One region of the Peribacillus sp. V2I11 genome, then DNA from elsewhere that is predicted to be linked to it. Evidence: riboswitches for the same ligand, from Rfam matches in the RefSeq annotation. Region 1 holds a riboswitch; the other holds the start of a gene.
What was found. A riboswitch is a leader RNA that binds a small molecule or an ion and turns the genes downstream of it on or off. The one in region 1 is predicted to bind thiamine pyrophosphate.
Positions count from the first base shown of each region.

Region 2: linked by a shared signal. The riboswitch ahead of tenA (thiaminase II) and the one ahead of QFZ73_RS18515 (ABC transporter substrate-binding protein) in region 1 are both predicted to bind thiamine pyrophosphate.

Region 1 covers NZ_JAUSYW010000001.1:3,784,460-3,790,907, reverse strand. Annotated here, with positions in the region: gene QFZ73_RS18530 (ABC transporter ATP-binding protein) at 1-57, opposite strand, end outside; partial or broken gene QFZ73_RS18525 (ABC transporter permease) at 41-824, opposite strand; gene QFZ73_RS18520 (thiamine-binding protein) at 821-1,105, opposite strand; gene QFZ73_RS18515 (ABC transporter substrate-binding protein) at 1,117-2,121, opposite strand; TPP riboswitch at 2,257-2,366, opposite strand; gene QFZ73_RS18510 (protein-glutamine gamma-glutamyltransferase) at 2,669-3,496, shown strand; gene rarD (EamA family transporter RarD) at 3,588-4,517, opposite strand; gene QFZ73_RS18500 (amidohydrolase) at 4,598-6,199, opposite strand; gene mbcS (acyl-CoA synthetase MbcS) at 6,352-6,448, opposite strand, start outside.
Region 2 covers NZ_JAUSYW010000001.1:5,426,560-5,433,007, forward strand. Annotated here, with positions in the region: gene QFZ73_RS26440 (energy-coupling factor transporter transmembrane component T family protein) at 1-571, opposite strand, end outside; gene QFZ73_RS26445 (ABC transporter ATP-binding protein) at 588-2,048, opposite strand; gene QFZ73_RS26450 (ECF transporter S component) at 2,061-2,645, opposite strand; gene tenA (thiaminase II) at 2,660-3,343, opposite strand; TPP riboswitch at 3,481-3,609, opposite strand; gene QFZ73_RS26460 (SDR family NAD(P)-dependent oxidoreductase) at 3,749-4,495, opposite strand; gene QFZ73_RS26465 (AMP-binding protein) at 4,545-6,182, opposite strand; gene menB (1,4-dihydroxy-2-naphthoyl-CoA synthase) at 6,201-6,448, opposite strand, start outside.

The DNA.
Region 1 (6,448 bases):
CAATATATTCTGTTTACCATCGAAAGAATAAGAGACGTCATCAATTTCCAGTTTCATCCTTTTCGCCCTCCTTTCTCTTCCAAGAAACTAAGTATTTCTCCAGGAAGGTGATGATTCCAAAAAAGATCAGACTCATTCCCATAATGATGAAAATGGCAACAAACACCCGATCTGTCCTGAACGCAGAGGAAGCGAGGGTCATATAAACACCAATCCCCGATTTTGCCCCAAGCCATTCCGAAATAACCGCACCCATTACACTATAGGTGGCCGAAATTTTCAGGCCGGAGAAAATGAGCGGGATCGAGTGAGGAAGTTCCAGCTTCCAAAATAACTGGTTTTTTCCCGCTCCCATCATCTTGAAATAATGCTTAAGTTCGTATGGTGTCTGGCGAAAACCGTCCAATGATGCAACCGCTACCGGAAAAAAACATACAAGCGAAATCACTATTAACTTAGGCAGCATGCCAAAGCCAAACCAGATCACCAAAAGCGGCGCCAAAACTATGATAGGTATATTTTGTGATAGTATGAGCAGAGGATAAACCGCGTCCTTCACACCTGGAAATAGGTGTAGGATTGCCGCGATTAATAAGCCGATGCAGCTTCCAATAAAAAAAACCCGACAACGCAAGCCCGGTAGTGGATATAAGTTGTCCGTAAAGATTGCGGTACGACTCCATTCCTTCAATGAAAATGGCCGATGGAGCGGGAAGCAGCCATTCTTCAACTTTCAATAAGACTGTCACTGACTCCCATACTATCAGCAACAATAATAAAAGAAAGAAGGGAGCCCCCTTCTTCCAAATTCCCCTTCCGATCATGCCCGATATTTCTCCGTTAACGTATCCATCGTAATCCCGCTTGGCTGATATAATATTTTCACTTGGGAAATGACATTCGGTGATCCAATTTCAATCATTCTTACATTCATTTTTTCTATCACGGCAAAAAGTTCGGAAAGCTCACCCTCCATTGTCGTTTCAAGCGGGTGAACCTCATACTTGACACCTGATTCTTCAATGATCTTGATTGCTTCATCCACCATGGGGATGACATTTTCCCCTTTAGGAATAATTTGGATACTAATTAATGAATTGGCCATTGTATTTCCTCCTATTTTGGTAAAAATTCATTGGTAAATGCCTTTTCAGGATCGAAATCACCTTCAAGAAGCTTATTTTCAGTCATCCAATCACTGTAATCCTTCCAGATTTCAAGCTTTTGTTCACCCCATCGCGGAGCATCATCCTGATACTTGGCTGCAAGCCACTCCTGGCTTTTCTTCACTAGTTTTGCATCAAGATCCGGTGCAGACTTAATTAACATGTCTGCTGCATCATCAGGATTCTTAATCGCAAACTGGTACCCTTTCGATGCTGCATGAACGAATGCTTTAACAGTCTCGGGATCCTCTTTTATCATCTTTTCATTTGTTGTCAAAACAGGCGTATAGTAATCAAGCTTATCAGAGTATTCGGTTAAGTAAACCATATTAAGCTTTTCATTTCGCAACTCGGCCTCAATGCCTGTCCATCCATAATAAATCCAGGCAAAATCTATATCCCTTTTAACCGAAGTGAAAAAATCCGTGTCTCCTGTATTGACTATGTCCACTTTATTTACATCCGCATTCTCTTTTTTCATGAGTGAATCTATAATGGCCTTTTCAACTGGAGACCCCCAGCCACCATACGTTTTCCCTTCAAAATCCTTTGGAGTTTTAATGTTCTTTGCCTCAGGGGAAGCGAATCCAGAGGTATTATGCTGGATGACGGCAGCTACCGAAACAATTGGCACGCCTTGCACGCGGGCCTGCGTAATGCCCTCCTGGTAACTCACGCCAAATTCAGATTTCCCTGAAGCGACAAGCTTATCAGCTCCAGCTTCACCCGGCATGATAATTTCCACATCAAGACCTTGTTCTTTAAAATAACCTTTTTCCTTGGCTACATACAATCCTGTATGGTTTGTATTCGGTGTCCAATCGAGCACGACCGATACCTTTTTTAATTCTTCATTTCCTTCATTTTTGGATGCTTCTTCTTTTTCATTAGTTCCGCCTGCACCGCATCCAGCCAAAAGGAACAATGAAGTTAACAGTGGTAAGAATTTATTCAAGTTTTTATCCTCCTACACATCATATAAGATCCATATGCCGGAACCATAATGGGGACTCCAGGTTCTATTCAAATACTGGATAAAAAAGCAAAAAACGCCCGAAGATGAATTCGGACGTTAACATACAAAACAGAAAGTCAGTAATAATATGTTCCCTCCGCTGGCATCATCCAGATCAGGTTCAAAGAGTCAGCATCTAAAGGATGCAATCTCAGCCAGCAGTACTGGCCCCCCTACATTTCTCGCACATATGAACATTTCTCTCTCATTATATCAATTCATAGGGAAAAAGGAATACTAATTTGCTTCTTCTCACTAATTGGAAAGGTATTCCTTGCACTTTAGGATATCTAGCAAAACATCTTTTGAACGAAAAATCATTGAAAGCAAAATAATTCTGCCGCTTTTCATTTCCAATCATTCTTGGCTGACACGTTCCAAATAGTCATTTCTTTGCTGGTATTCATATAATGAGCATTACCTGTAGACATTTCTGTTTACTGGTTTTATAAACCCTTAATTTCATAAGCAAAAGGTGGATATGATCATGATAAAGATTAATCACAAATGGTTAGATGTCAGTCAAATCCAACCAGGTATAGCATCTACTAAATCGCTTGAAATTCTTCAATTGCTGGCGGAAGATTCTAACGTTTTTGAATACCGGAACTTTGGAGATTTCAATTTCGAGATACAACTGAGGAACCGAGTCATTGAGGCAGCTTTTGCGTTGGACAAAAGTGATGCAGAATTTTCCACACTTGAGGAATCGGAATGCAATAATCAATATTGGCGCCTTTCCAAGGGTGGCACCTTTACACTTCAGCCAGGGATTCTCCCTCATGCAGCACTCGTTGACATTTTCATAAATGGAAGGCTTTATGCTTTCGAATGCGGGACAGCGATAGTCGTCACTTTTTTAAAGGCCATTTTGGATTTGATCGGCCCTAGGAATTTCGACCATCTTTTTTCAGACCTATTTTTATATGACTTTCGCCCTCCACAGAATATGGCTCTCATTATTCATCAAGGAAGGGATTATTTACCAGGTGATTGCGTTTACTTCAAAAACCCTGATCACGACGAGGCAACTCCTGAATGGCAAGGTGAAAATGCCATATTATTAGGGAGAAACCTCTTTTATGGCCATGGAATCGGGATTACCAGTTCACAGGGAATCATCGATGAATTAAATAGCAATAGAATGCCGAACGCCACCATATCGGCATTCCTGACAGATCATATCATTTTCCTGGATAGTTCCTTCTATAGACAATTCCAAATAAATATCCCCCGTGCAAAGCCCGATCACAGTCCTGTCAGCCTTTCCAATTGTATTGTTTCTGAAATAGGACCGAAGATTTACCTTTCATGACCCTGGCATTTCCCCTATGCCGTAAAACCGTTTTATTAAATACCGGAATAAAAAAATGCTTGGGAGGATCTCCCAAGCATCTTTTTATTATTCACGCACCAATATTCCCTTTGCCTTTGAACCTGCGGGCACTTGCCTGACCCCATTTCGTTATGGATAGTGTATAAACAGCCAAGGCTGACCATATGAACAAAAAGGCTAAAAGATGTGCTTTGGTAAAACTTTCATGATAGACGAATACCCCGATCAATAAAGATAAGGTCGGAGCGATATACTGAAAAATGCCAAGCATCGATAACGGGATCTTCTCCGCCCCTTTTGCAAAATATAAAAGCGGCAACGCCGTGACAATCCCGCCGCCCACCAATAGCAAGCTTGTGCTTCCCTCTGTAAAGAATTGCATTTCCGATCGGTTCATCAAGTATATCAGGTAACCCAGGGCCAGAGGCGTTACCATCATCGTTTCGAGCGTCAGCCCGATCGCCGACTCGGCCTTGATCATTTTTTTTGCCAGACCGTATAATCCAAAGGTCATGGCCAAAACAAGAGAGATCCACGGAATCGTGCCGAAATGAATGCCAAGGATCAAGACTCCGGTTCCTGCAAGCAGGAATGAAATGATTTGGGCCCCGCTCAATTTTTCTTTTAAGACTATCACTCCCAATAGTACACTGACTAGCGGATTGATATAATATCCAAGGCTCGTGTCGAGGATCCGTCCTGAGTTAACGGCCCAGATGAACACTCCCCAATTAGCTGTAACAAGCAGTGACGCCGTTAGTAATGCCACACAGAGTTTGGGGTTTCCCATTATGTTTTTGACATAATCAAGAAACGCTTGCCACTTTTTCATGAACATCAATAAAACCAGCATGAACACGAAAGACCATAATACCCTCTGAGCCAAAATTTCCGTTGCACCGACTCCCTGAAGGAACTTCCAGTAAATCGGCACGATTCCCCACATCATGTAAGAAAGGGCAGCATAGATCGCCCCTTCTTTTTGTTGATCGACTTTCATAACCTTCCTTCTTTCCATTTACATTCCTTTATCTAATTCCATCTAACAATTTTGTATGTCCATTTCTTTTTTAGCAACTGTTATTTTTTATCATACATGATTTTGTCATCGATGACCGTCATGACAGCCTCGGCTTTTAGGAGATCATCCGGCGCTGCAGCAAAGACATCAAGATTAAACACGGTAAAATCGGCATCGTACCCTTTAATGATCACACCGCGACGTTTTTCCTGGCCGATTGCTGCAGCACTCCCTTTTGTATACAGTGCAAAGGCCTCGTAAACGGAAAGCCTTTCACCAAAACCATAAACGGTACGGTCCTCACTGTTGATTTTCATCCTTGTGACAGCTGCATGAATGCCCAAAATTGGATTCAATGGCTCAATGGGTGCATCCGACCCGCCCGCACAAATGATGCCCAAATTCAAATAGGTTTTCCAGGCATAAGAGGACTCCAATAGATTGGCTGGAACCTTTTCTTCCACCCACGGAAAATCGGACGGGACGAAACCCGGCTGGATATCAAAGATTACCTGCAGCTTTGCCGCCCGCTTCAACAGCTCCGGCCGGACAATCTGCGCATGGATGAGCCGGTCCCTCTGTCCCTTTTTCGGGGGGAGGGCTTCAATTGCATTCAAGACGTATTCAAAAGCGAGATCGCCAATCGCATGGACAGCAATCGGCATTCCGGCATCCCTTGCTTTTTTCACCCATTCCTGAAGCTCTTTTTCAGTGAATATCGCGACTCCATTCGTATTCTTTTGATCTACATATGGCTCGCTCAACAGGGCTGTGCGTCCGCCTAATGAGCCGTCGGTAAATATCTTCATGCTGTCGAATTTGATATATCGCGTACCTTTCTGATAGCCGCCGCCTGCTGCCAGCATTTCTTCAAACGCTTCGTGATGGACGAGTAAATTGGCGCGAAAGGCCATTTCCCGGTCCTCGATTACCGATTTAAACGCCTGATATGTCGGCATGAAGCCATTGTAATAATGGAGGTCCTCAGTATGTCCGCCAGTCAAACCTAGCTTATATGCGTCTTCTATGGCCTCTGCGAGCGCGTTTTCGATATACTCTTGATCAATGCCGGGAAGACTGTCTAAAATAAGGTTCTGCGCCTGACTTTCTTTAAATAAACCATTTAAACGTCCGTCAGGATAACGGCAGATCACCCCGCCTGAAGGTTCTTTAATATCTTCTTTAATATCCGCTTCCAAAAGGGCACGGGAATTGACCACCAAGGCATGACGGCAGATCCTTTTCAATACGATGGGATGTTCTTTCGATATTGCGTCAAGCTCATCCCGTAATATCAATTCAGGACTCGGCCATTCGTTTTCATTCCACCCTTCGGCAACAATCCACTTTCCAGCCGGGGTCTTTGAGCACTTTTCCTTCAAGGATTTCATGATGGACTCCCTGCTATCCATCAAAGAGAGGTCTAAACGAAGCAGCCTTTCACCATGCCCGACCAAATGAAGGTGACTATCCACTAACCCTGGCAGCATCGTTTGTCCTTTTAGGTCGATTTCCCTGGAAATATTGCCGGCATATTCATTTTTCAAATGGTCCAGGCTGCCGGTATCAACAATTACCCCCTTTTCAGTGAAGACTGCCTCCACGTGATCGTTTTCTTTAACCATCGTATAAATCGACCCATTGAACCATAACGTTCCCATTCCGGCTTTACACTCCTTATTAAATGATTGTTACTGTGCAGATATGCAGTAAGTGTACCATCTCATATCACGAATTCCCATATTTATGCTTTTATCCAAGCCCCCGTCAATAAAAAAACGCCAGCCATGGGGGCTGACGGCAATGCTTTCGATCAATTGTTAAGGAGTGCTTCTTCCCTTTTCCGTAAATCCACCCGTTTGATTTTACCCGATGTCGTTTTGGGCAGCTCTTCTAAAAATTCGATTTTC
Region 2 (6,448 bases), 1.6 Mb from region 1:
AATAGGCTTTCATTTTAAAATATACCGATCTTATCCCTTTTCCCCTTTCGAAACCGCGTACCTTCATCGCGTTTCGTATCGTTTGGAACTCCTCCATCATGATGGGAATCAGCCTTAATGCCGCCATGAAACTATAGGCATATTTCGGTTTAAGCTTAACTTGCTGCATTAACGAATAAAACAAGTTCACTGGTCTAGTCGTTAAGGAAAAAGTTAAACCAAGGGCCGCAAAGAACAAAGCTCGAAAGCCTACAAGTAATCCCCTCATGAAACTTTCCTCCGTAATCGATATTAGGCCCCACTCAAACCAAAGCGTCTCGCCTTGCCCGAATAATATCATTGCGGAAGAGGTGGATATAAAAATGAAACAAAAGGGAATCGACAAAAGTAAGATGCGTTTTATCGAATGCCCGGTAAAAAACAAAAATAAAAGTAATACGCCAATGGTGATATTCATCATATAATTCAGGTCATGAATGAATAACGCCACGATGCATAACACAATCAGTACACCAAGTTTAAGGCTTGGATTAATTCTATGGAGCCATGTTTCTGCATTTGAAACATTCATCTACATGACACTCCTTTTATAGTGATAAAACTTTGTTCTCCAAAAATCCGGCTTGCGCGATGTTCTCATCACTTATTACGTCTCCGTCCTTAACCGTCCAGATCCTTGTTGCAAAGTTTTTTGAAATATGATCGTCATGAGTTACCATGATCACTGTTATTCCGCGCCTTCGATATTCCTCAAACCATTCCAGTAATGCAAAGGTATTTTTCGAATCTTGGCCAAAGGTTGGCTCATCCAGGAGTATGATTTTTTTGTCTATTACGATTGAGGCGGCTACGCTTAAGCGACGCTTTTGACCCATTGATAATTGAAACGGATGTTTATCCCGATGTGCCTCCAGGCGGAACACTTTAAGCAATGAGCGGACTCTCTCATCTATTTCTTGTTGCGGCCTTTTGTCAATTCGCAATGAATAAGCAATCTCTTCATATACAGTATTTGCAACGAACTGAAACTCAGGATTTTGAAAGACAAACGTCATATGATCCGAAATTGGATTTTTCACGCCTTTAATGGGGGTCCCCATTAATTCATACTTACCATTCGTTTTTATGAACTGCATCAGTGCATGCAAAAGAGTACTCTTCCCCGCGCCATTTTCTCCCCTGATTACAATCCATTCCCCTGAATGGACCTTCAGCTCTTCAACCTTGATTTTTTCCTCTTTATTCCGAAAACCTCTAAATCCTTGCACATCCATAAGGGGTAAACCATCTGTAAATTGGAGTTCCCGAATGGGTGCATTCTCATGTATATATTCATCCCAAACACCAGGGAACCAAATTCCATGTTCTTTCATTTCATTTTTATATAGTGAAAGAATGGTGTCTCTTGGACCATCAGCTATGATTTGACCTTCACCGTTAAAAAGAACGATTCGTTCGATGAATTCTAAAACATGGTCAATTTTATGCTCGACGATAATAACCGTTTTGTCTCGTCCGACTTCCTTCAACAAGTCCCAGATTTCTTTTGTCCCTTCCGGATCAAGCATGGCGGTTGGTTCATCTAAAAATAGCACTTCTGGTTCAAGGGCTAATACTGAAGCGATTGCCAGACGCTGTTTCATCCCGCCTGATAATGTTTCTATACTTGTATGGCCTAGGTTCAATCCTACATTACGGATATGATTTTGGATCTTCTCTTCCATTTCTTCTTTAGGGACGGAAAGATTCTCAAGGACGAAGGCAATTTCCTCATCGGCAAATGGCATGCAAAACTGACTATCAGGGTCTTGAAAAACATATCCCCATGATGAAGGGCATTTCAATTCCTCCGCTTTCATCGGGACTTCGAAGGAATTCGGAATCAATCCGCTTAACACTTGCAAAAGAGTGGACTTACCACATCCTGATGGTCCCAACAATAGCACTTTTTCTCCTTTATCAAACGATATGGATAGGTCCTTGAATATCAAAGATTCATCACCGGGAAATTTCATTCTTAACTTCTCAACAGAAACGATTCGTTCCATGGCCCTCAACCTCTACTTTTGATCCAGTTCTGCATAATCTTTACTTGAAACCGGACGAACAAGATTAGTTACTCCTGTTGCTTCCAGTACTTTAACTAAATAATAGGCAGTCACACCTGCAAAGAATATGGAACCCACAAACCTGGCTATCATGAATAACGATAAATTCCAAAGAGAGAGAGCACCTATTTCCCCATAAGCAAAATCCATGATGATTGATGCCAGGCAGGAAGCAATCGCAGCTAAAACGGCTACCGACATATTGAATTTTTTATATTTGAACGCCATGAACACCAGTTCCGCGAACAAACCTTGGACCACCCCATATAACAGTACGGTCAGCCCCCATGGTGAACCTAGAAAGAATTCTCCGGAAGCTGCAGCTATCTCTGCCAAAAGTGCCACACCCGGTTTCCGTAAAATTAAAAAGGCGACGGGGCCAGCTATAAACCACATTCCATAAATAAGTTGATCCAGATGTAATCCTAATGGTTTAACGGAATAATAAATCGAACCCCAAAGGATATAAACGATTCCAAATGCTACCGCAATCACGATCGTGACTAATATATCGGTTAATTTCAATCCTTTTTTCATTGTTTCATTCTCCTTTATACTTCTAGTGTTTCCTTATGCACAGGCCATGTCTCTAAACGATAAGCCATTTCCCAAAATGAGTATTCATATTGGCTGCTAAGGATGAAATGCTCTTTCATTCTCTCCTTATCCTCGTCTGTTACTTTTTCAGCAATCTCATCAAGCCTCGCAATTTGTTCTTCCACCAAAGTGCGGAACCACTCTCCTCCGTAAGCCGCTATCCATTCTTGATAAATCGGCTCTTCGGGTAAGCACCCTTGCAGCTTTTCACCTATTTCATAATACAGCCAGTAACACGGCAAGATAGCTGCAATAACATCCCCTAAATGTCCAGAATAAGCCGCACGGTACATATGGGAAGTATAAGCATAAGCAGTCGGGGCAGGTTTAAAATTTTCCCTTTCTTCTTTTGTGATGCCTAATCTCTCAGAAAAATTCTCATGAAGCTTCAACTCCGCTTCATATGTTCCTTGTGCGTGGCCGGCAAGCCTGCTTGTTGTATGTAAATCTGTAGCTTTGACTGCTCCTAAAGCTTGAACTCTAGCAAAATGAGATAAATAATAGGCATCTTGCATGACATAAAAACGAAAACACTCCAATGGCAAAGTGCCATCTCCTATCCCTGCAACAAACGGGTGATTAAAACTAGCTTCCCAAATGTGATCGACTTCCTGACGAATTTCCTCTGAAAACTTCATGTCCATTACCTCCAAATTGTATTTTTTAAAGGATGATACGGGATAAAAACCTTTTAACACCTCTTTTTTTGCAAACAAAAAACCACTTTCTTTAACGTAAAGAAAGTGGTTGTACTTGAAATAATACAGAAACGTATTGTTCCAGACCCCCACTTCCCTACGCTGGTATAAACCAGATCAGGTTCTAAGGGTCTTAAAGTCATACTTTAATCTCAGCTTCTCCGGTAAAATCAACTTTTACCTATAAAGCACCCCTAGTGGTACAAATTGTATATTAAATTCATTTCATTTGCCTTTATATTAACACGATTAATCCAATTGTCAAACGTATTAGAAAAAGTTTTCATGATTTATGGTTATGGTTACTAACCTTTCAATCTTGCATTACCACCTTACCATGATCGCTTAAACCATTGTTAATCCACCATTTACGGAAAGAGTTTGCCCCGTAATATACCCTGCATCTTCCGAAACGAAATAGGCAACAGCACTGGCAATATCCTCTGGTTGTGCTAGCCGGCGGAATGGAATCGCTTTTTCCAAGGCTCCTGCTATACCTTCATTATAAGAGCCTATTTCTTGAAATAGGGGCGTATCAGCAGGACCTGGCGCAATACAATTGATGTTGAGTTTGTGACGTGCCATTTCTCTTGCTATCGTTTTTGTGAAGGCAATCACCCCTCCCTTAGCAGCCGAATAAACTGCCTCTCCACTTGATCCGACTCTAGCTGCATCGGATGCAATATTTACTACCTTTCCGTAACCGTTTTCAATCATAAGAGGTAAAATTTCCTTGCAAGTATGGATCTGCCCAAGTAAATTAATATCGATAATCCTTTTCCAAGTGCTGGGATTACTTTTTAAAAATGGTTCCACCTTATCCCACCCTGCATTATTAACCAATATATCTATTCTATGAAAATGCTTCACTGATTCTTCAACGGCTTTTTTAACACTTTCTAATTTCGTTACATCACAATGGACCGCTCTGGCTTCAAAACCCGACTTTTCGATTATAGAAACCGTTTCCTCTGCATTTTTAAGATTAATATCAGCCACGATGATGTTAAAATTACGAGAAGCCAATTTTTTTGCAATCTCTCTGCCAATTCCACTTCCGGCACCTGTGATAAATGCCATTCTTTTATTCATCATATTCCCCTCCACTTTCACCATTTAGTCAATATGGATTATAAACTGCTTAAATATTGTCGATTATCTTTTCATTTATCATTTCCCGGAGCCGGAATTTCTGGATTTTCCCGCTAGCCGTTCGAGGAAAGTCATCCATTATCTCAAGAAATTCAGGCCAATATTGTTTGGCCAAACCCTTTTCCGAGAGAAATTCCTGCATGGAATCCATCGTTATCGGGCTCTTCCCCGTTTTCATGCTGATACATGCACAGGCTTTTTCCTGAAGACGGGAATCTGGTACCGCAATAACCTGAGCGCTAGAAATATCCGGGTGTTCATACAATACATTTTCTACATAAGCGACTGGAATATTTTCACCGCCACGTATGATTATGTCTTTGTTTCTTCCAGAAATCCGGATATATCCGTCTTCATCAATGAATCCTCGATCACCGGTAATGAACCATCCGTCATTATACTCTACTAAAGTATCATCGATCCGTTTAAAATAGCCGACAAAAAGAGCCGGACCCCTTACTAATAAAGAGCCTTCTATATTCGGGGCACAGATCTCCCCTTTAAAATCCACTACCTTTAGCTCCATTCCCGGAAACGGAATTCCGTCGGTATTCGTCAGTTTTTCTTCTGGATCTTCAAGTCTCGTCAAGGTTACCAAGCCATCTTCCGTTTGCCCCCATCCTGACAATATCTTGAACGGTACTTTTTTCACGGCTTCCTTTACTAAATGCCTGGGGATCGGGGCACCTAAAGCTACGAAGACTCGTAGCGAATTGAGGTCATACCTTTCTATCCCTTCCATTTGAACCGTATCTTGCAGAAAAGGAGTGGCTCCCGCCGTAAACGTTATCTTTTCCTTCTCAACCCATTCAATAAACTCTCTGGGATTCCAAATGTCTTGATAGACTCCCGTACCTCCAATATGTGTAGGAAGCCTAACTCCATAACCAAAACCTGTTTGATGAGCGAACGTTGACGCCATGAAAAGAACGTCATCGGGTGTTAAATGTAAGCGGTCAATCCAATAATCCGTTGATATACAAAGAGTATTATGTGTATGCATAACTCCTTTTGGACTTCCTGTGGTTCCGGAGGTAAAGATAATTTCAGTCACATCATTTGGGTCATGTGTGATTTCATCCAAAATGGATGAATCCATCCGGTCTTCCCAAGGTTCCTCAAATAAGGAGGAGAACAGTTTCATCCCATTCGGCGCATTGTCCCCAATCACATATATATGTTTCATTGATGGCCATTGATGGCTTAGTCTCTCAATCATGTCAGGGTAATAAAACCCACGGAAATAATCTGGTACAACAATCATTTTAGATTCTGCCATCCCAACCATATAGCCAATTTCCCTATCTCGATAAATCGGTATCAAGGGATTGCTAATGGCACCGATTCTTGTAACAGCATAGTGTAAGATTATAAACTCATTCCAGTTAGGCAGTTGAAAAGAGACAACATCCCCCTTACCCAATCCTATATGCAAGAGACCCAATGCGATTCGATCGACCAACTTACCCAGCTGCTTGTAAGTAAAACTACTTTTTTTATCTATAATCGCTATCTTATCTGGATGCTTTACTATAGCATCATTCAAATAATCCAAGATCGTTCGGTTTGGCCACACGCCTTGATATTTCCCCACATATTCCTGATTCAAAATCGTCTCCAATTTCACCAGTTTCCATCCCCCTCATCAACCTCTGAATTTTTTAAAATCTACAGGCCTCTTTTCCAGGAAGGCATTTTTTCCTTCTTCCGATTCTTGTGTATTGTAAAACATCGCTAAACTGCCCATCGAAAGTTGTGAAATCCCTTGAATGTTGGCACTATCTGCATTAAAGGCATATTTGAGCATTTTTAGCGCAGTAGGACTCTTATCAAGGATTTTTCTTGCCCATTCTTCTGCTGCCTCGTGCAGTTGTTCTGGGGCAACGATTTTGT